DNA from 3 places in the Streptomyces sp. NBC_01750 genome. Region 1 is predicted to be linked to each of the others. Evidence: riboswitches for the same ligand, from Rfam matches in the RefSeq annotation. Region 1 holds a riboswitch; each other region holds the start of a gene.
What was found. A riboswitch is a leader RNA that binds a small molecule or an ion and turns the genes downstream of it on or off. The one in region 1 is predicted to bind cyclic di-AMP.
Positions count from the first base shown of each region.

Region 2: linked by a shared signal. The riboswitch ahead of OG966_RS34220 (M23 family metallopeptidase) and the one ahead of OG966_RS30095 (M23 family metallopeptidase) in region 1 are both predicted to bind cyclic di-AMP.
Region 3: linked by a shared signal. The riboswitch ahead of OG966_RS16315 (transglycosylase family protein) and the one ahead of OG966_RS30095 (M23 family metallopeptidase) in region 1 are both predicted to bind cyclic di-AMP.

Region 1 covers NZ_CP109137.1:6,606,962-6,612,661, reverse strand. The annotation lists gene OG966_RS30110 (bifunctional acetate--CoA ligase family protein/GNAT family N-acetyltransferase) at 1-1,219, opposite strand, end outside; gene OG966_RS30105 (HPr family phosphocarrier protein) at 1,382-1,663, shown strand; gene OG966_RS30100 (GntR family transcriptional regulator) at 1,840-2,517, opposite strand; gene OG966_RS30095 (M23 family metallopeptidase) at 2,730-3,500, opposite strand; cyclic di-AMP (ydaO/yuaA leader) riboswitch at 3,514-3,675, opposite strand; gene OG966_RS30090 (M16 family metallopeptidase) at 3,890-5,257, opposite strand; gene OG966_RS30085 (M16 family metallopeptidase) at 5,275-5,700, opposite strand, start outside.
Region 2 covers NZ_CP109137.1:7,580,334-7,586,033, forward strand. The annotation lists gene OG966_RS34215 (alpha-galactosidase) at 1-354, shown strand, start outside; cyclic di-AMP (ydaO/yuaA leader) riboswitch at 785-958, shown strand; gene OG966_RS34220 (M23 family metallopeptidase) at 963-1,949, shown strand; gene OG966_RS34225 (SGNH/GDSL hydrolase family protein) at 2,120-2,911, shown strand; gene OG966_RS34230 (hypothetical protein) at 2,908-3,339, shown strand; gene OG966_RS34235 (carbohydrate kinase family protein) at 3,418-4,299, opposite strand; gene OG966_RS34240 (TetR/AcrR family transcriptional regulator) at 4,429-5,049, opposite strand; gene OG966_RS34245 (Glu/Leu/Phe/Val dehydrogenase dimerization domain-containing protein) at 5,236-5,700, opposite strand, start outside.
Region 3 covers NZ_CP109137.1:3,649,347-3,655,046, reverse strand. The annotation lists gene OG966_RS16325 (cytochrome P450 family protein) at 1-660, shown strand, start outside; gene OG966_RS16320 (transglycosylase family protein) at 820-1,710, shown strand; cyclic di-AMP (ydaO/yuaA leader) riboswitch at 1,977-2,157, shown strand; gene OG966_RS16315 (transglycosylase family protein) at 2,161-2,847, shown strand; gene eno (phosphopyruvate hydratase) at 3,129-4,415, shown strand; gene OG966_RS16305 (FtsB family cell division protein) at 4,555-5,028, shown strand; gene OG966_RS16300 (DUF501 domain-containing protein) at 5,054-5,647, shown strand; gene OG966_RS16295 (Ppx/GppA phosphatase family protein) at 5,644-5,700, shown strand, end outside.

The sequences.
Region 1 (5,700 bases):
ACTGCAGAAAGTCGTTGCCGGAAACATCCGCGCGGTTGCCCGACGAGATGAAGGAGGAGAGCCCGGCCCCGCGCCGGTGCAGGCCGGCGAGCAGTGCGATACCGATGGCGCCGGACTGGGTGAACAGGCCGATGCGGCCGGCCGCCGGGGACTGGGGGGCCAGCGAGGCATTGAGGCGGACGCTGTCGCTGGTGCTGATGATGCCGAAGGAGTTCGGGCCGATGATGCGCATCCCGTACGAGCGGGCCTGCCGCACCAGTTCGCGCTGTCGCTCCCGTCCGGCGGCCCCGCTCTCGGCGTATCCGGCGGTGAGTACGACCAGGCCCTGGACGCCGTGCTCGCCGCAGTCGGCGACCACTTCGGGCACCCGCTCCGCCGGGACGGCCACGACCGCCAGGTCGACGGTCTCCCCTGTCTCGCCGACGGAGCGGTGGGCCGGGACCCCGTCCACCTCGGTCTGGTCCTCGGGAAAGGCGCGGTTCACGGCGTAGGTACGTCCCGTGTATCCGGCGTCGAGGAGGTTGCGCAGGACGGTGCGGCCCACGCCGCCGGGCGTGCGGCCGGTGCCGATGACTGCGACCGAACCGGGCGCGAGGAGGCGCTGCACAGAGCGGGCCTCCGCGCGCTGCTCGCGGCCGCGCTGGACGGCCAGGGACTCCTCGGTCGGTTCGAGGTCGAGGGTGAGATGGACGGAGCCGTCCTCGAAGCTGCGCTTCTGGGTATAGCCGGCGTCCCGGAACACCTTGATCATCTTGTTGTTGGCGGGCAGCACCTCGGCGGCGAAGCGCCTGATACCGCGTTCGCGGGCGACCTCGGCGATGTGCTCGAGCAGGGCGGATGCCACGCCGCGCCCCTGGTGGGCGTCCTGGACGAGAAAGGCGACCTCGGCCTCGTCGGCGGGGGCGCTCGCGGGCCGGCCCTCTCCATTGATCCGGTCGTAGCGGACGGTGGCGATGAACTCGCCGCCCACCGTGACCGCGAGGCCCACCCGGTCCACGTAGTCGTGATGGGTGAAGTGATGTACGTCCTTGGCGGAGAGCCGGGGGTAGGGCGCGAAGAAGCGGTAGTACTTCGACTCGTCGGAGACCTGCTCGTAGAAGCTGACCAGACGGTCGGCGTCCTCGGTGGTGATGGGCCTGATGCGCGCGATGCCGCCGTCGCGCAGCACCACGTCCGCTTCCCAGTGGTCGGGGTAGGCGTGATCCGACGAGGTCTGCATGGGGAAAGCGTACGGCTCACTCACGGGTCGCGGAGGAGGTTGCCGCGGGGCAGTCTGGGGAAGCCGACCAGCGGCCGATCCCGGGTCCGGGGCCGGTGCGGGCAACGCAGCAACACATGAGAGACTGGTCTAGACAACCGCTAAGACTTGAAGGGCAACACCATGGCTGAGCGCCGCGTCAATGTCGGCTGGGCCGAGGGCCTTCACGCCCGCCCCGCTTCCATCTTCGTCCGTGCCGCCACGGCCGCCGGCGTCCCCGTGACGATCGCCAAGGCGGACGGCACCCCGGTCAACGCCGGCTCGATGCTCGCGGTGCTCGGCCTGGGCGCCCAGGGTGGCGAGGAGATCGTGCTCGCTTCCGAGGCCGAGGACTCCGACGCCGCTCTGGACCGTCTCGCCCGGCTCGTCGCCGAGGGTCTCGAAGAGCTTCCCGAAACCGTCTGAGCCGAACAGGCCCATTACCCACGGCAAAGCCGCGGTGTCCCAGATTCCCGGACATCGCGGCTTCGTCTTTTCCGGACGCAGTTTTTCCGGCCGTTGATTTCCCCGGCCCGACGCTTGAATATGGGCAGCAGAAAAGAGGCCCTGCGAATATCTATCCTTTGTATACGGTGCGCCTGTTAATGGCGGGCGCTCGCGATGTTTACGGCATGTTGCGAAGTCCTCACCCGCTCGGGACGGCGCAGCCGGTGCGCGGCGGCGGCCCGTTCGGTGTGCACGGCCGTCAGCCCTCGCGCCCGTTCCGCGTCGCCGCGCGCCACCGCGTCCACGATCGCGCCGTGCTCGATCCAGGACTCGACGGGCGTGGCCGGCTGCTCGACGGTGTACATCCAGGCGATCTTGTGCCGCAGCTGGGTGAGCAGAGCGATCAGGCCCGGACTGCCGGAGGCCTGGGCGAGCGTCTCGTGGAACCAGCCGCCCAGTGAACGCAGGTCCTCGCCCTGACCACGGCGGGCCCGCTCCTGACCCAGCCTGACCAGGCCACGCAGCACCTTCAGATGCGCCTCGGTGCGCCGCTGGGCGGCGCGCGCCGCACCCATGGGCTCCAGCAGCATCCGGATCTCCAGGAGGTCGGCGGCCTCCTGCTCGGTGGGCTCGGCGACACAGGCGCCGGCGTGGCGGCGGGTGGTGACGAAACCCTCGGACTCCAGGGTGCGCAGAGCTTCGCGCACCGGGACCCGGGAGACGCCGTAGCGGCGCGCCAGCTGCTCCTCGGTGAGCCGGCTGCCGCGCTCGAATACACCGGAGACGATGTCGTCGCGGATCGCCGTGCATACCGAGTGCGCGGGAATGCGCATGACCGAACCTCCGCTTTAATCCGCGCGAAACGCAGCCGACTGACGTCTGTTCAGTGACTCTATTGCAATGCTCGGGATTTTCCGATGGGAGACCGGAATCCATGGATATCTTTTGGCCAGAACGCCGGCGGAGCGGGCAAACGCCGAAGGCCCCGGCGGTGAGCCGGGGCCTTCGGGAAGCACGCGGGGCCGGACAGCGGCCCGCCGTCTGATCAGACGCTGACGCCGTGCGCGCGCAGGTACGCGACCGGGTTGATGTCGGAGCCGTACTCGGGGCTGGTGCGGGCCTCGAAGTGGAGGTGCGGTCCAGTGGTGTTGCCGGTCGCGCCGGAGAGGCCGATCTGCTGGCCCGGGGTCACCGACTGGCCGACCGAGACGCCGATGGACGAGAGGTGGCCGTACTGCGTGTACGAGCCGTCCTTCATCTTGATCACGATGTTGTTCCCGTACGCGCCGCCCCAGCCGGCCTCGACGACAGTGCCGGAGCCGACCGCGTGCACGGTCGTGCCGGACGCGGCGTGGAAGTCGATGCCGGTGTGGCTGCCGGAGGACCAGATGGCGCCGCCGGACTTGTAGCCCGTGGAGACGTACGAGTGCGAGATCGGGGCCACGAAGGAGTTGAGGCGCTTGCGCTCGGCGGCGCGCGCGGCGCGCTCCTTGGCCTCACGGGCCTCCTTGGCGCGGGCCTCGGCCTTCCGCTTCGCCTCGGCCTCGGCCTTCGCCTTGGCGACGGCCTCGGCGGCCTCCTCCTTCTGAGCGGCGGCCTGGTCGGCGATCTGCTCGGCGAGGGAGTCGGCGGCCACGATCTGGGTCAGGCCGGTGTCCTCGACGGTGGCCGCGCCGGTGTCGGCGGCGAGTGCCGGGGAAGCGAGGGTTCCGATGACGCCGGTGGTGGCGAGAGCGGCGACGGCGGCGATGTTCGCCTTCTTGCGCGTCATTCGGCTCGGGGCACGGTGCTTCCCGGTGGCACGGGTGAACGCCATGAAGTGGCTGATCCTTTCCTTCCTTCTCGCCTACCGGGTTAGCTGACGGGTTCGGAGCAGGAAGGTCTCCTACAGGCCCCTCCGCAGGTGCGAAGGCGCCCGATTCACCCCAGGGACTGAGTGGGTCCCCGGCTCCCCAGGCTCGCGCCTGACGGGGACTCGGCGATGACTGTCCGATGCCGCGGATGCGGCGGGCTACTGGCGGACAGCCGGACCGACGCTAGGCGGGCCGTCTTTCAATCACCAAACAGACAGCTCTTTTTGTAGCGCATGCCACAGGCCAGACAGGCAGGCTCTGCAATAAAACGGGCATAAGACAGAACCCCGGCATCACCAGGGAGGCCGGGGTTCCGTTTGCCTGTTTTGAATTGTTTGCCGGATTGACCCAATCAGCCTGTGACAACCGTCACTTCGCCGATGCCGAGCGCCCTGACCGGCTCCTCGATCTGCGAGGCATCGCCGACGAGCACCGTGACAAGTCGGTCCACCGGGAAGGCGCTGACGGCCGCGGCCGTCGCCTCAACGGTGCCGGTATCGGCCAGGCGCACGTACAACTGCGCCTGGTAGTCGTCCGGGAGGAACTGCTCGACTTGGTCGGCGAGCGTGCCCGCGACGGAGGCGGCCGTCTCGAACTTCAGCGGGGCGACACCCACCAGGTTCTGCACGGCAACATCGCGCTCGGCGTCGGTCAGGCCCTCGGCCGCGAGCGTACGCAGCACCTTCCAGAGGTCGTCCAGCGCCGGTCCGGTGTTCGGGGTGTCCACGGAACCGCTGATGGCGAGCATCGCCGCGCCCGACCCGTCGGGAGCGGAGCGCAGCACCTGGCCGAAGGCCCGTACGCCGTAGGTGTAGCCCTTCTCCTCGCGCAGCACGCGGTCGAGACGCGAGGTGAGGGTGCCGCCCAGGCAATACGCCCCGAGCACCTGGGCCGGCCAGACGCGGTCGTGGCGGTCCGGGCCGATACGGCCGATCAGCAGCTGCGTCTGGACGGCGCCGGGGCGGTCCACGATGACCACACGGCCGGTGTCGTCGGCGGTGATCGGCGGTACGGGACGGGCCTCGGCGCTGTTGCCGGTCCAGGTACCGAGAGTCTCGGCGAGCACGGCGTCAAGGTCGACTCCGGTGAGGTCGCCGACGATTACCGTGGTGGCCGTGGCCGGCCGGACATACGCCTCGTAGAAGGCGCGCACGGCCGCGGAGTCGATCCGGGCCACGGACTCCTCCGTGCCCTGGCGGGGGCGCGACATACGCAGGGAGGCCGGGAAGAGCTGCTTGGAGAGCTCCTTGGCCGCACGGCGGGCCGGGTTGGCCGTCTCGTGCGGGATCTCGTCCAGCCGGTTGCGTACCAGCCGCTCCACCTCGTTGTCGGCGAAGGCGGGCGCGCGCAGCGCCTCGGCGAGCAGGCCGAGCGCCTTCGGCAGCCGGGAGACCGGCACCTCCAGGGAGACGCGGACACCCGGGTGGTCGGCGTGCGCGTCGAGAGTGGCGCCGCAGCGCTCCAGCTCGGCGGCGAACTCCTCGGCGGTGTGCTTGTCGGTGCCTTCCGACAGGGCGCGCGCCATGATCGTGGCGACGCCGTCGATGCCCTCGGGCTCGGCCTCCAGCGGGGCGTCGAGGCAGATCTCGACGGCCACCACCTGCTGGCCGGGGCGATGGCAGCGCAGCACGGTGAGGCCGTTGTCCAGCGTGCCGCGCTCGGGGGCCGGGAACGCCCAGGGGCGGGCGGGGCCGGCCGTCGGCTGCGGGTGGAACTCCATGGTCACGGCAGCGTCGCTCACTGGTCCGCCCCTTCGTGCTCGTCGTTCTCGTCGCTGTCGCTGTCGCCGTTGTCCGCGGAGAGGGGCTCGTAGACCAGCACCGCCCTGTTGTCCGGGCGCAACCGGGCCTTGGCGACCGCCTGCACCTCTTCGGCGGTGACGTCCAGCACCCGCTGTACGGCGCTCAGCGCCAGCTGCGGGTCGCCGAAGAGCACGGCGTACCGGCACAGTTCATCGGCGCGGCCTGCGACCGTGCCGAGCCGGTCCAGCCACTCGCGCTCCAACTGGGCCTGCGCCCGCTCCATCTCCTCGGGCGTGGGGCCTTCCGCGGCGAACCGTGCCAGCTCCTCGTCGACCGCGGCCTCGATCTGCGGCACCTCGACACCGCCGGACGTCTTGACGTCCAGCCAGCCCAGCGAGGGGGCACCGGCCAGCCGCAGCAG
Region 2 (5,700 bases), 970 kb from region 1:
ACCGAGTGGAGCGCGGAGGAGCTCGCCGAGGCACACGTCTGGGTGGAGCTCTACAAGAAGATCAGGCCTGTGGTGCAGCACGGCGAGCTGTACCGGCTGCGGGCGCCGGAGGGCGGACTGAGTGCCGTGCAGTACCTACGAGGTGACGAGACAGTCGTCCTCGCCTGGCTCCAGGCGCAGCACTACGGCGAACAGCCGCCCAGGCTCAGGCTGCGCGGGCTCGATCCGGCAGCCGTGTACGAGTGCCCGGACTCCGGTGCTGCGCATCGCGGATCCCTGCTGCTGCACCAGGGGCTGCACACCGGACTGAAGGGGGACATGGACGCCACGGTGATCCGGCTCCGGCGCCGCTGAGTGAGCGCGGCCGCTTCGGCCCGGCTGACAGGAGCGGACCCGGCTACAACGCATTCCGGTGGCTGCTCCGGCTCAATCCCCGACGAAATTCCGATGGGCGTGGCATGAATTGGGCAGTAAGGGGGATCGCAGGCTATAAACAGACCATTTCCATTAAATGCCTGTTATGTCCGAATTGGACGATTAGGCATAACGTGCCCCGCCTGTAGGGGAGTGGGGGCGTGGCCCGTGAGCGGGATCATATTCGTGACGGTGCGCGACGGTGCGACGGGGGTTAATTCCGTTGCCTGGGCGGACGGCGAAGATCATCTATTTACGGAGGGTGACGGGAATTTCGCGGCGATATCAGACGGATCATTGGCGGGCGAAAGCGACAGCTTGTCCCGGTCCACCCATTCGTTTACGGTCACGACCAATCCGGACGGACCGCCTAATCCTGCCGCCGTCCGGAATTCCACCCAACAACGTGCGGCAGGAGCGGGGGACCCAGGTAGTACGCCGATTCCGGACTTCCGGACGGCTTGGGGTGAAGTCGCGCAACTGCGCGGCCGGGCATCTCCAGCCCGAACCCGACAGCTCACCACGCCGGCGCCGGAGAGGAATTCGCCATGCCCAAGAAGGGCAAGCACCGCCGCCCCAAGGTCAGCCCGATCACGCGCGGATTCGTCACCGCCGGTACGGGTGGCGCCGCCATCGCACTTCCGCTGATAGGCGCCGCCGGCGCCCACGCGGCGGAAAAGGCCGCTCCGGCCGTGGCCCCGGAAAAGGCTGTGACCGCCGCCGCATCCTCTCCTTTCTCTGCCGGGTCCGCCGCCGCGACCCACGTGGCGCAGAAGAAGGCCTCTCCCACCACGTACTCAGTCGTCCCCGGCGACTATCTGGCCAAGATCGCCGACGAGCACGATGTCCGCGGCGGCTGGAAGAAGCTGTACGCGGACAACCGGGAGCGGGTCGGCGACAACCCGTCGCTGATCCACCCCGGGCTCAAGCTCACCCTCGGCGCGAAGGCGAAGGCTCCGGAGAAGTCGCAGAGCCCGGCAAGCCCGGAGCGGTCCTCCTCGAAGCCGTCCTCCTCGAAGCCGTCCTCGGACTCGGGCTCCTCGGACTCGGGCTCGGCCGTGCAGTCCTCCGCGCCGTCCTCGTCCGGCGACTCGGCGAGCAGCGGCGCCGCCACGCAGACCAGCGCCTCCGGCTTCACCACCCCCGTCGACGGCGCGACCGTCATCACCCCGTACCACCTCGCCGGCGCCATGTGGTCCAGCGGTTACCACACCGGTCTCGACTTCGCGGCATCCTCCGGCACGACCGTCAAGGCAGTCGGCCAGGGCACCGTCGTCTCCGCCGGCTGGGCCGGTGCGTACGGCAACCAGATCGTCATCCAGCAAAGCGATGGCACCTACTCGCAGTACGCCCACCTCTCCTCCCTCGCCGTCTCCTCCGGCCAGAGCGTGAGCGGCGGCCAGCCGATCGGCCTCTCCGGCACCACCGGCAACTCCACCGGCCCGCACCTGCACTTCGAGATCCGCACCGGCCCCAGCTATGGCTCGGACATCGACCCGGTGGCCTACCTGCGCCAGCACGGTGTCTCCATCTGATCCGGCCGATGCGCGTCGTCGCCCTTCCTCCCCTCGTGCCGCCGCCCGCGGCGTGGGGGGAGTCGGCGTATTCCGGGTTGGACGAATCTTGACCGGTGGTCTATATCACCCCTCGTCAACCCCTCCTTACGGTCGCGTAGGTCACATCCGTAAGGGAAAAATGAGGTCTCGTGGCAGACGATTCGAGAACAGAGAACAGTGGCGTATTCGGGTCGTACGCGGCGATCGGTGACAGCTTCACCGAGGGCGTCGGCGACCCGGGCCCCGACGGGATGTACGTCGGCTGGGCGGACCGGTTCGCGGTCCTGCTCGACGACCGGATGCCGGAGCACACCTTCCGGTACGCCAATCTCGCCGTACGCGGCCGTCTCCTTGACCAGATCGTCGAGGAACAGGTCCCGCGGGCGAAGGAACTCGCCCCGGATCTGGTGACCTTCTGCGCAGGCGGCAATGACATCATCCGGCCCGGCAGCAACCCCGACGACGTGGCCGAGCGCTTCGAGCGGGCCGTCGCCGACCTCACCAGCTCGGTCGGCACCGTCATGGTGACCACCGGCTTCGACACCCGTGGCGTGCCGGTACTGCGTCATCTGCGCGGCAAGATCGCCACGTACACCGCGCATGTACGGGCCATCGCCGACCGCTACGACTGCCCCGTACTCGACCTGTGGTCGCTCAAGTCCATCCAGGAAAGGCGGGCTTGGGACGCCGACCGGCTGCATCTGTCGCCCGAGGGCCACACCCGGGTCGCACTGCGTGCCGCCCAGGTGCTCGGACTCGAGGTGCCCGCCGACCCCGACCAGGCGTGGCCGCCCCTGCCGCCGCGCGGACCGTTCGAGGTGCGCCGCGACGACATCAACTGGGCGCGCGAGCACCTGGTGCCGTGGATCGGACGACGGCTGCGCGGCGAGAGCTCCGGCGACCATGTCGAGGCCAAGCGCCCGGACCTGCTGCCTCTGTGACAGCGGACGGCTGGGGCGTAGCGGACCTGCCCCGGCTCACCGGACGTACGGCCCTGGTCACCGGTGCCCGCCGCGGGATCGGCCTCGCGGTCGCCACGGACTCGCCGGAGCAGGAGCGCGGCTGCTCCTTTGCGCCCGCGACCCGGAGCGCGGTGCGGCCGCCGTCGAGCGGCCGCACCGGCAGTGATCGCGCCGCCCCGCCGCCGCACCGGATCATCAACTGCGCGGTGCGCACCTTCGGTTCGGACGCTGCGGGCGGCGCCCTCCCGGCGCTGCGGGCCGCCGCCGACCCGGACGCGCGGGCCGGGGAGCACTACGGCCCTTCCGGCCTCGGCTCCTTCGAAGGCGCGCCGAAGCACACCACGTTCTCCGCGCGCACAGGATCCCGCGGTCGCGCGCCGGCTGTGACAGGTGTGGCGCGAGGCTGACAGGGCTCGCCTTTCCCGCCCCGTACGACGACTGAGGCCGTGCGACGAATGAGGCTCGGTGGCGTACGAACCGGTGCGTCAGACCACGACCGACGACAACAGTTCGGCCGGTCCGATCAGCGCCGTACTGCCCTCGCCCGTACAGGCATGGGCACCGGCCACCGCACCCAGCCTCGCGCTCTCCTCCAGATCGCGGCCCGACAGCTGCCCGTACAGAAAGCCGCAGACGTAGGCGTCACCCGCGCCGTTGGAGTCGACCACCGGAGCGGGCGGGACGACCGCCGGGACCGGGCGCGGGGTGCTTCCCCCGTCGCGGCTGAGGAGATACGAGCCGCCGGCACCCGCCGTCGCGACCACCGCCCGCGCCCGGCCGTCGCGCAGGATCTCCCGCATCACCGACGCTATCCGCTCGCCCGCGCCGGCAGCGCTGAGGAAGACCAGGTCCGAGCGGAGTGCGAACTCCTTCTGGTGGTCGGCCAGTCCGTCCCAGTCGTGCAGATCGGTGGAGACCGGCACACCCAGCGCTTCGATGTCGTCGTAGAGGAACCGCGCGAAGTTCATGATCGAGAGATGGATGTGGCGAGCGCGACGCAGATGAGGGAGGTAGAAGTCGCGCGGCATCCGCAGCTCGCCGGGATCCCGGGCGTCGTAGAAGGACATCCGACGGCCCGCCGGGTCGACGAGGTTGACCGCGCGCCGCGTCCCCGCCGGCGAGATCAGAGGCTCGAAATTCACGCCCCCCGAGGCGAGTTGCTCCCTGACCTGACGGCCCGGCCAGTCGTCGCCGATGTAGTCGATGAGGGTGGCATTCAGCCCGAGGGCCCGGCAGCCGAGGGCCACATTGCCACCGGTGTGGCCCGGCCATTCACGGATCGGGCCGACGCCGACCGAATCCGCGAGCGGGACCGGCAGGGAGTCGACACGGACGACCGTGTCCACACCGCTGCCGCCGACCACCAGCACATCGTGCGGGAGGCGATCCGTCGGCTGTTCGGGCTGCTGATACGTCTGATGCTGCGACTGGTGAGACACAGTTGCCCAGTATGGGGGCTGCGGGCCCGGGCGTTCAGCCGTTCGTCGTTCAGGCGTTCAGCGTGCCGCGGCGGTCAGTGCGTCACGGTGGACGCCGAGCTCACGGGCGAGCGCGTCGTCCGTCCACTGCAGCATCGCGGCGCGCGACAGCGACCCCGCGTACGAAGTCATCTGCACGGCGAGCCCGTCCAGGAATGCCGTCAGCCGCCAGGCCGTTGCCGCCGGGTCCTCGCACGGGAACTCGCCCGCCGCCGCACCCTCCGCGATGACCTCGGTCAGGGCCGCCTTCCACTGCTGGTCCAGATCGCGGGCGACGTCCCGCAGCGCCGGCTCGCGCAGCGCGGCCGCCCAGCCCTCGATCCACAGCCGCCAGCCCTTGGCCTGTCCGGTCGGCGCGTACCAGCGGACCGCGGCGCGCAGCCGGCGCAGTGCCGAGGTGCGGCGGCCCAGCAGTTTGCGCAGATGCGCGAGGTCACCGTCGGCGGCGTAGGCGAAGGCGGCCGCGACCAGCTTCTCCTTGGTCGAGAAGTGGTAGAGCACCAGGGCATTGCTCACACCGAGGGCCGACGCGACGTCGGCGATCCGCACGGCCGCCACACCGTGTTCCTCGATCTGTTCGACGGCAGCCCTCAGCAGCTCTTCCCGCCGCTCCGCCACGCTCAACCGGACTCTTGTCACATCGTCACCCTACACAGGCGATCTTGGATATCATCCCTCACCGCCGGTGACGGTGGCCCGCCCACGTGGGCGATCTGCACGGCCCCGCCGCCGCCTTGGTCCTGTGAGCCGGTCCCATCGCCTCGAGGACGGGCGGATACCCGGTGCCGCGAGCGGCTTCGGCGGCCGCCTCGGCGAGCGAAGCCGTCATCTGTACCAGCCGAAGCGCTCGGCGATGACCGGCAGCCGCTCGGCGACGATCGCGTGCGCGGCGGCCCGCGCCGTGGTCCCGTCAGCCTCCGCGCGCGCCAGCATCTGGCCGATCAGCGCGCGCATCGACTGACGGGTGTACGCGAAGGCCTCGTCCGCGTCGGCCCCGATGTCCCCGAACAGGGTCCACCACCACCAGGCGTTCGTACCGGAGTTGACGACGACGTCGGGCAGTACGGTGATGCCGCGCCGCGTGAGCAGCTCCTCCGCGTCCGGCAGCACCGGCATGTTCGCCGCCTCGACGATCCAACGCGCGGTGATCTGCGCCTGATTGGTGGTGTCCACGGCGTACGAGACCGCGGCCGGCACCAGCACCTCCGCGTCGACCGACAGCCACGCGTCGCCCGGCAGCTCGAGATCGTCCGGGCGCAGCGCCGTACGGTCGACCGTCCCGTACGAGTC
Region 3 (5,700 bases), 3.0 Mb from region 1:
GAACTCATCCACCGCAAAAGGGAAGACCTGGGGCAAGGCGGGGACGACGACCTCATCTCGGGTCTGATCCGCGCCGGCGACCACGGTGAGCACCTCACCGAGAACGAGGCCGCGGCCATGGCCTTCATTCTTCTCTTCGCGGGCTTCGAGACGACGGTCAATCTCATCGGCAACGGCGTGTACGCGCTGCTGCGCAATCCGGGGCAGCGGGAGCGGCTCCAGGTCTCGCTCGCGGCGGGGGAGAGTGAGCTGCTCGAGACGGGTGTCGAGGAACTGCTGCGGTACGACGGGCCGGTGGAGCTCGCGACCTGGCGGTTCGCCACGCAGCCGCTCAGCATCGGCGGACAGGACATCGCCGCCGGTGACCCCGTACTCGTCGTGCTCGCCGCGGCCGACCGGGACCCGGAGCGGTTCGCGGACCCGGACACTCTCGACCTCTCCCGGCGCGACAACCAGCATCTCGGGTACGGGCACGGCATCCACTACTGCCTCGGTGCGCCGCTCGCCAGGCTGGAGGGGCAGACGGCACTGGCGACGCTGCTCCGCAGGATGCCCGACTTGCGGCTTGCGGGTGATCCGGATGATTTGCGGTGGCGTGGGGGGCTCATTATGCGCGGATTGCGCACTCTGCCCGTTGAGTTCACACCTCGACGAATCTGACGGTGCGTCAAGACTGTGACTTTCACGTGATCTCCGCTGCATCGACTTGTGACTCACGTTCGAATGCGGCTACGTTCACCGTCGTCCCACCAGTCACGTCTGCAGAGGGTCCGCAGACATGGCTGTTGTCACGTCTGTAGTCACGCGAAAGGCAACCGCATGCGCTCCGGGAACGGACGGCACCGCCGACCCCGCCAGGCTCCGGCCATCGTCGTCGCGGCGGGAGTGACGGGATCGGCCATCGCCATCCCGCTGCTCGGCGCCGGATCGGCCTCCGCCGCCGATGCCGCCACGTGGGACCGCGTCGCGGAGTGCGAGAGCGGCGGCATGTGGAGTGCCGACCTCGGTAACGGGTTCTACGGCGGTCTGCAGTTCACCCAGGAGACCTGGCAGGACTTCGGCGGGACGGCCTACGCGCCCACCGCCGACCTCGCGAGCCGCTCCCAGCAGATCGCGGTCGCGGAGAAGGTCCTCGACGCGCAGGGTCCCCAGGCGTGGGCCACCTGTTCGCTGATCGCGGGGCTGACCAACGACGGCGCCGCGACCGGCGTCGACCCCGGCGCCCTGCCGTCGCCGGGGCAGAGCGCTCCCTCGCAGTCGGCCACGACCGCGAAGCCCTCCGCCGGGGCCGCCGAGTCCGCCGAGCCGTCCGCGGACCCCTCCGCGCCGGCGACCCCCAAGGCGTCGACCCAGCCGTCCGGGTCGGCGGACCCGGGCGCGGGGCAGGACGCCGGCGCCGACAGCGGCACCGGAAAGCACCGTGGCACTCCGGAGGAGACAGAGCCGGGCAATACGGACAATCAGCGCGAAGACGGCCGCCATGCCTCGCGAGGTGACAGTGCGGCACGTGACGAGGCCGACAAGACCGGCAAGGCGGACGCCGTGCCCGGCGAGTACACCGTCCGCCCCGGCGACAGCCTGTGGGCCATCGCCGACGAGCAGAAGCTGGCCGGTGGCTGGTCCGCGATCTATGAGGCGAACCGGAAGACCGTCGGTATCGATCCGGACCTCATCCACCCCGGCCAGAGCCTCGATCTGGATCTGAGGTAGCGGCAGTTCGCGGATATATGTCCGAGTTTGACCAAGTGAGACATGGGTCTCTTTGTCCCAACTGGTATATCTCGCCCCCCTGATTGGGTCGTTCCGCTTCTCACCTGCGGAAACGAGAGTTCCCTGAGTGGCGGAATGGGCGATTTCTCCCCGATGTTCGTCTTTGAACATCGGGGAGAGCTGTGTCTACGGTCGGAACCGCTCGCCACCGCGGGCACCACTGACCGTCACGCCGAATCCTGCCGCCGGTCGGGGGGAGCAGTCGTTCGCACAGAGCGCCGAAGGCAGGAGCGGGGGACCCAAGGTAAGCGCCGGGCCCGGCCGTTGAGAGCAGTACGCAACGGCCCACGGACCGGCTTGGGGTGAAGTCGCGCCACGACGCGCGGCCGGGCAACTCACTTGGCCCGAACCCGACAGCTCACCTCGCAGGCGTCGGTGAGGAGTCGTTCCATGCTGTTTTCCAGCAAGAGCAAGCACCGCCGCCCGGCCGCTTTGAATCGGACTGCCCGCATCGCCGCGCTCGCCGGTGTCACCGGTGCCGTCGTCGCCGCCCCGCTGATGGGCGCCACCTCGGCCTCCGCCGCGACCGCCTCCGAGTGGGACCAGGTCGCCCAGTGCGAGGCCGGCGGCAACTGGTCCATCAACACCGGCAACGGTTTCTACGGCGGCCTGCAGTTCTCGGCCTCCACCTGGGCCGCGTACGGCGGCACGGCGTACGCCTCCTCCGCCGACCAGGCCTCCAAGTCCCAGCAGATAGCGGTCGCCGAGAAGGTCCTGGCCGGCCAGGGCAAGGGTGCCTGGCCCAACTGCGGCGTCGGCCTGTCCAACACCCCCTTCGACGGCGGCTCCGCCGACTCCGGCACCACGCAGCCCGCCCCGCAGCCCGCCCCGAAGCGCGCCGAGGCCCCCACCACGCGCTCCGAGCGCCCCGCCGCCCCGGTGAAGTCCGCGAAGCCCGCCGCCAAGGGTTTCAAGAAGGGTGACGGCGAGTACAAGGTGAAGGCAGGCGACACCCTGGGCACGATCGCCGAGGCCCAGAAGGTCAAGGGCGGCTGGAAGAAGCTGTTCGACCTCAACAAGGACATCGTCGAGCGCGCCGACGTGATCTTCCCGGGCCAGCAGCTCCACCTGAGCTGACCCCCGGGTCCTGAACGCCCCGGTCCGGCGCGTCTTCCCCCGTACGCGCCGGGCCGGGGCTCTGTCTGTCCCCGGCCGGTACCGGTGGCCGCGGGTCTCTCCGCCGGCCCTCGTGGCGTTACCCGCAGGTAGTTCACGTGCTGTTTGTCCTGCGTCGCGAGTCTTCGCGCCGTTTTTCGTCCCAGCGGGCGGGCAACGGCCGGCCGATGCCGTGGAGCCGGTTAGGCTCATGTCGCAAGGCCAAGAGACCCTGCATTCTCAGCGTCACATCCCAGAAGGAGATGCTCGTGCCGTCCATCGACGTCGTCGTAGCCCGGGAAATCCTGGACTCCCGAGGCAACCCCACGGTCGAGGTCGAGGTTGGCCTCGACGACGGCAGCACGGGCCGTGCTGCTGTTCCGTCCGGCGCCTCCACCGGTGCGTTCGAGGCTCTTGAGCTCCGCGACGGTGACCAGAACCGCTACCAGGGCAAGGGCGTGGAGAAGGCTGTCCTCGCCGTCATCGAGCAGATCGGCCCGGAGCTCGTCGGCTACGACGCCACCGAGCAGCGCCTGATCGACCAGGCGATGTTCGACCTGGACGCCACTCCGGACAAGTCCTCCCTCGGCGCCAATGCCATCCTCGGCGTCTCCCTCGCCGTCGCGCACGCCGCCTCCGAGGCCTCCGACCTGCCGCTCTTCCGCTACCTCGGCGGCCCGAACGCGCACCTGCTGCCCGTTCCGATGATGAACATCCTGAACGGCGGCTCGCACGCCGACTCCAACGTGGACATCCAGGAGTTCATGATCGCGCCGATCGGCGCCGAGTCCTTCTCCGAGGCTCTGCGCTGGGGCGCCGAGGTCTACCACACCCTCAAGTCCGTCCTGAAGACCAAGGGCCTCTCCACCGGCCTCGGCGACGAGGGCGGCTTCGCGCCGAACCTGGAGTCCAACCGCGCCGCCCTGGACCTCATCCTCGAGGCCATCAAGCAGGCCGGTTACGCCCCGGGCAAGGACATCGCGCTCGCGCTCGACGTCGCCGCGTCCGAGTTCTACAAGGACGGCCTGTACGAGTTCGAGGGCAAGTCCCGCTCCGCCGCCGAGATGACCGAGTACTACGAGGAGCTCGTGGCGGCCTACCCGCTCGTCTCCATCGAGGACCCGCTCTTCGAGGACGACTGGGCCGGCTGGAAGGTCCTCACCGACAAGCTGGGCGCCAAGGTCCAGATCGTCGGCGACGACCTGTTCGTCACCAACCCGGAGCGTCTGGCCCGCGGTATCGAGGACGGCGCCGCGAACGCCCTGCTCGTCAAGGTGAACCAGATCGGTTCGCTGACCGAGACCCTGGACGCCGTGGAGCTCGCCCAGCGCAGCGGCTTCAAGTGCATGATGTCCCACCGCTCCGGCGAGACCGAGGACGTCACCATCGCCGACCTGGCCGTCGCCACCAACTGCGGCCAGATCAAGACCGGCGCCCCGGCCCGCTCCGAGCGCGTCGCCAAGTACAACCAGCTGCTGCGTATCGAGGAGATCCTCGACGACGCCGCGGTGTACGCCGGCCGCTCCGCCTTCCCGCGCTTCAAGGGCTGATCACCGGCTGAGGCCCTGCCGTTCGCCCTGTGCATCCAGAGAAGTGAATGGGTCGCAAAGGCGTAGTGAAGCCAAGCGTCCCCGGTCGCGGTCCCGTACCGTGTCCGGGGACGTATGCGCGTAAAGGGGAGGCGAGACCATGGCACGCAAAGGGGACCAGGACCGGTTCTCCACCGCGACCAGGCTGCGGGTGCTCGGCGAGCAGACCGCGGCTCGCGTCTACCGTTCCCAGAACCGCCGGCAGGACCGCCGCTCCCGGCTCACCGGCCGGGCGGCGTTTCTGACCCTGGTGATCTGCTCGCTGGTCGTAGCGCTCGCGTACCCGATGCGTCAGTACGTCTCCCAGCGCGCCGACATCGCCGACCAGAAGCGCCGGATGGGCGACGCCAAGCAGCAGGTCGAGCGGCTCAGGGACGAGAAGGCGCGCCTCCAGGACGACAGGTACGTCGAGCGGCTGGCCCGCGAGCACCTGCACTTCGTGCTTCCGGGAGAGACTGGGTACACGGTGGTCGACCCGGAGGCCGCCGAGCGCCGCCGTACCGACGAAGGGGCGGCGGACCGCCCCTGGTACTCGAACGTCTGGGACGGCGTCGACAACGCCGACCGCAAGTAAGCAGTCAAGTAGAACCAAGGCAGGCATGGAAACGCCCCCTCCCACCACCGACCCCACTCCGCCGACCGACGCGGACATCGCCGCGTTCAAGGAGCAGCTCGGCCGTCCGCCGCGCGGTCTGCGCACGATCGCGCACCGCTGCCCGTGCGGACAGCCGGATGTCGTCGAGACCGCTCCGCGGCTCCCGGACGGCACACCGTTCCCGACGCTGTACTACCTGACCTGCCCGCGGGCCGCGTCGGCGATCGGCACGCTCGAGGCGAACGGCGTCATGAAGGAGATGACCGACCGTCTCGCGACCGACCCGGAGCTGGCTGCCGCATACCGCGCCGCCCACGAGGACTACATCGCGCGCCGCGACGCCATCGACGTGCTGCAGGGCTTCCCCAGCGCGGGCGGCATGCCCGACCGGGTGAAGTGCCTGCACGTGCTGGTCGCCCACTCGCTCGCGGCCGGCCCCGGGGTCAACCCGCTGGGCGACGAGGCGATCGCCCTGCTCCCCGAGTGGTGGCGCAAGGGCCCCTGTGTCGCGCCTTGCGGAGAGGTCGCGCCCGGGGAAGAGGTCGCGTCCGGTGAAGACGGGGACGTCGCGTCCGGTGAAGAAGGGGACAAGGAGTGACCCGGGTCGCCGCCATCGACTGCGGTACGAACTCCATCCGCCTCCTCGTCGCC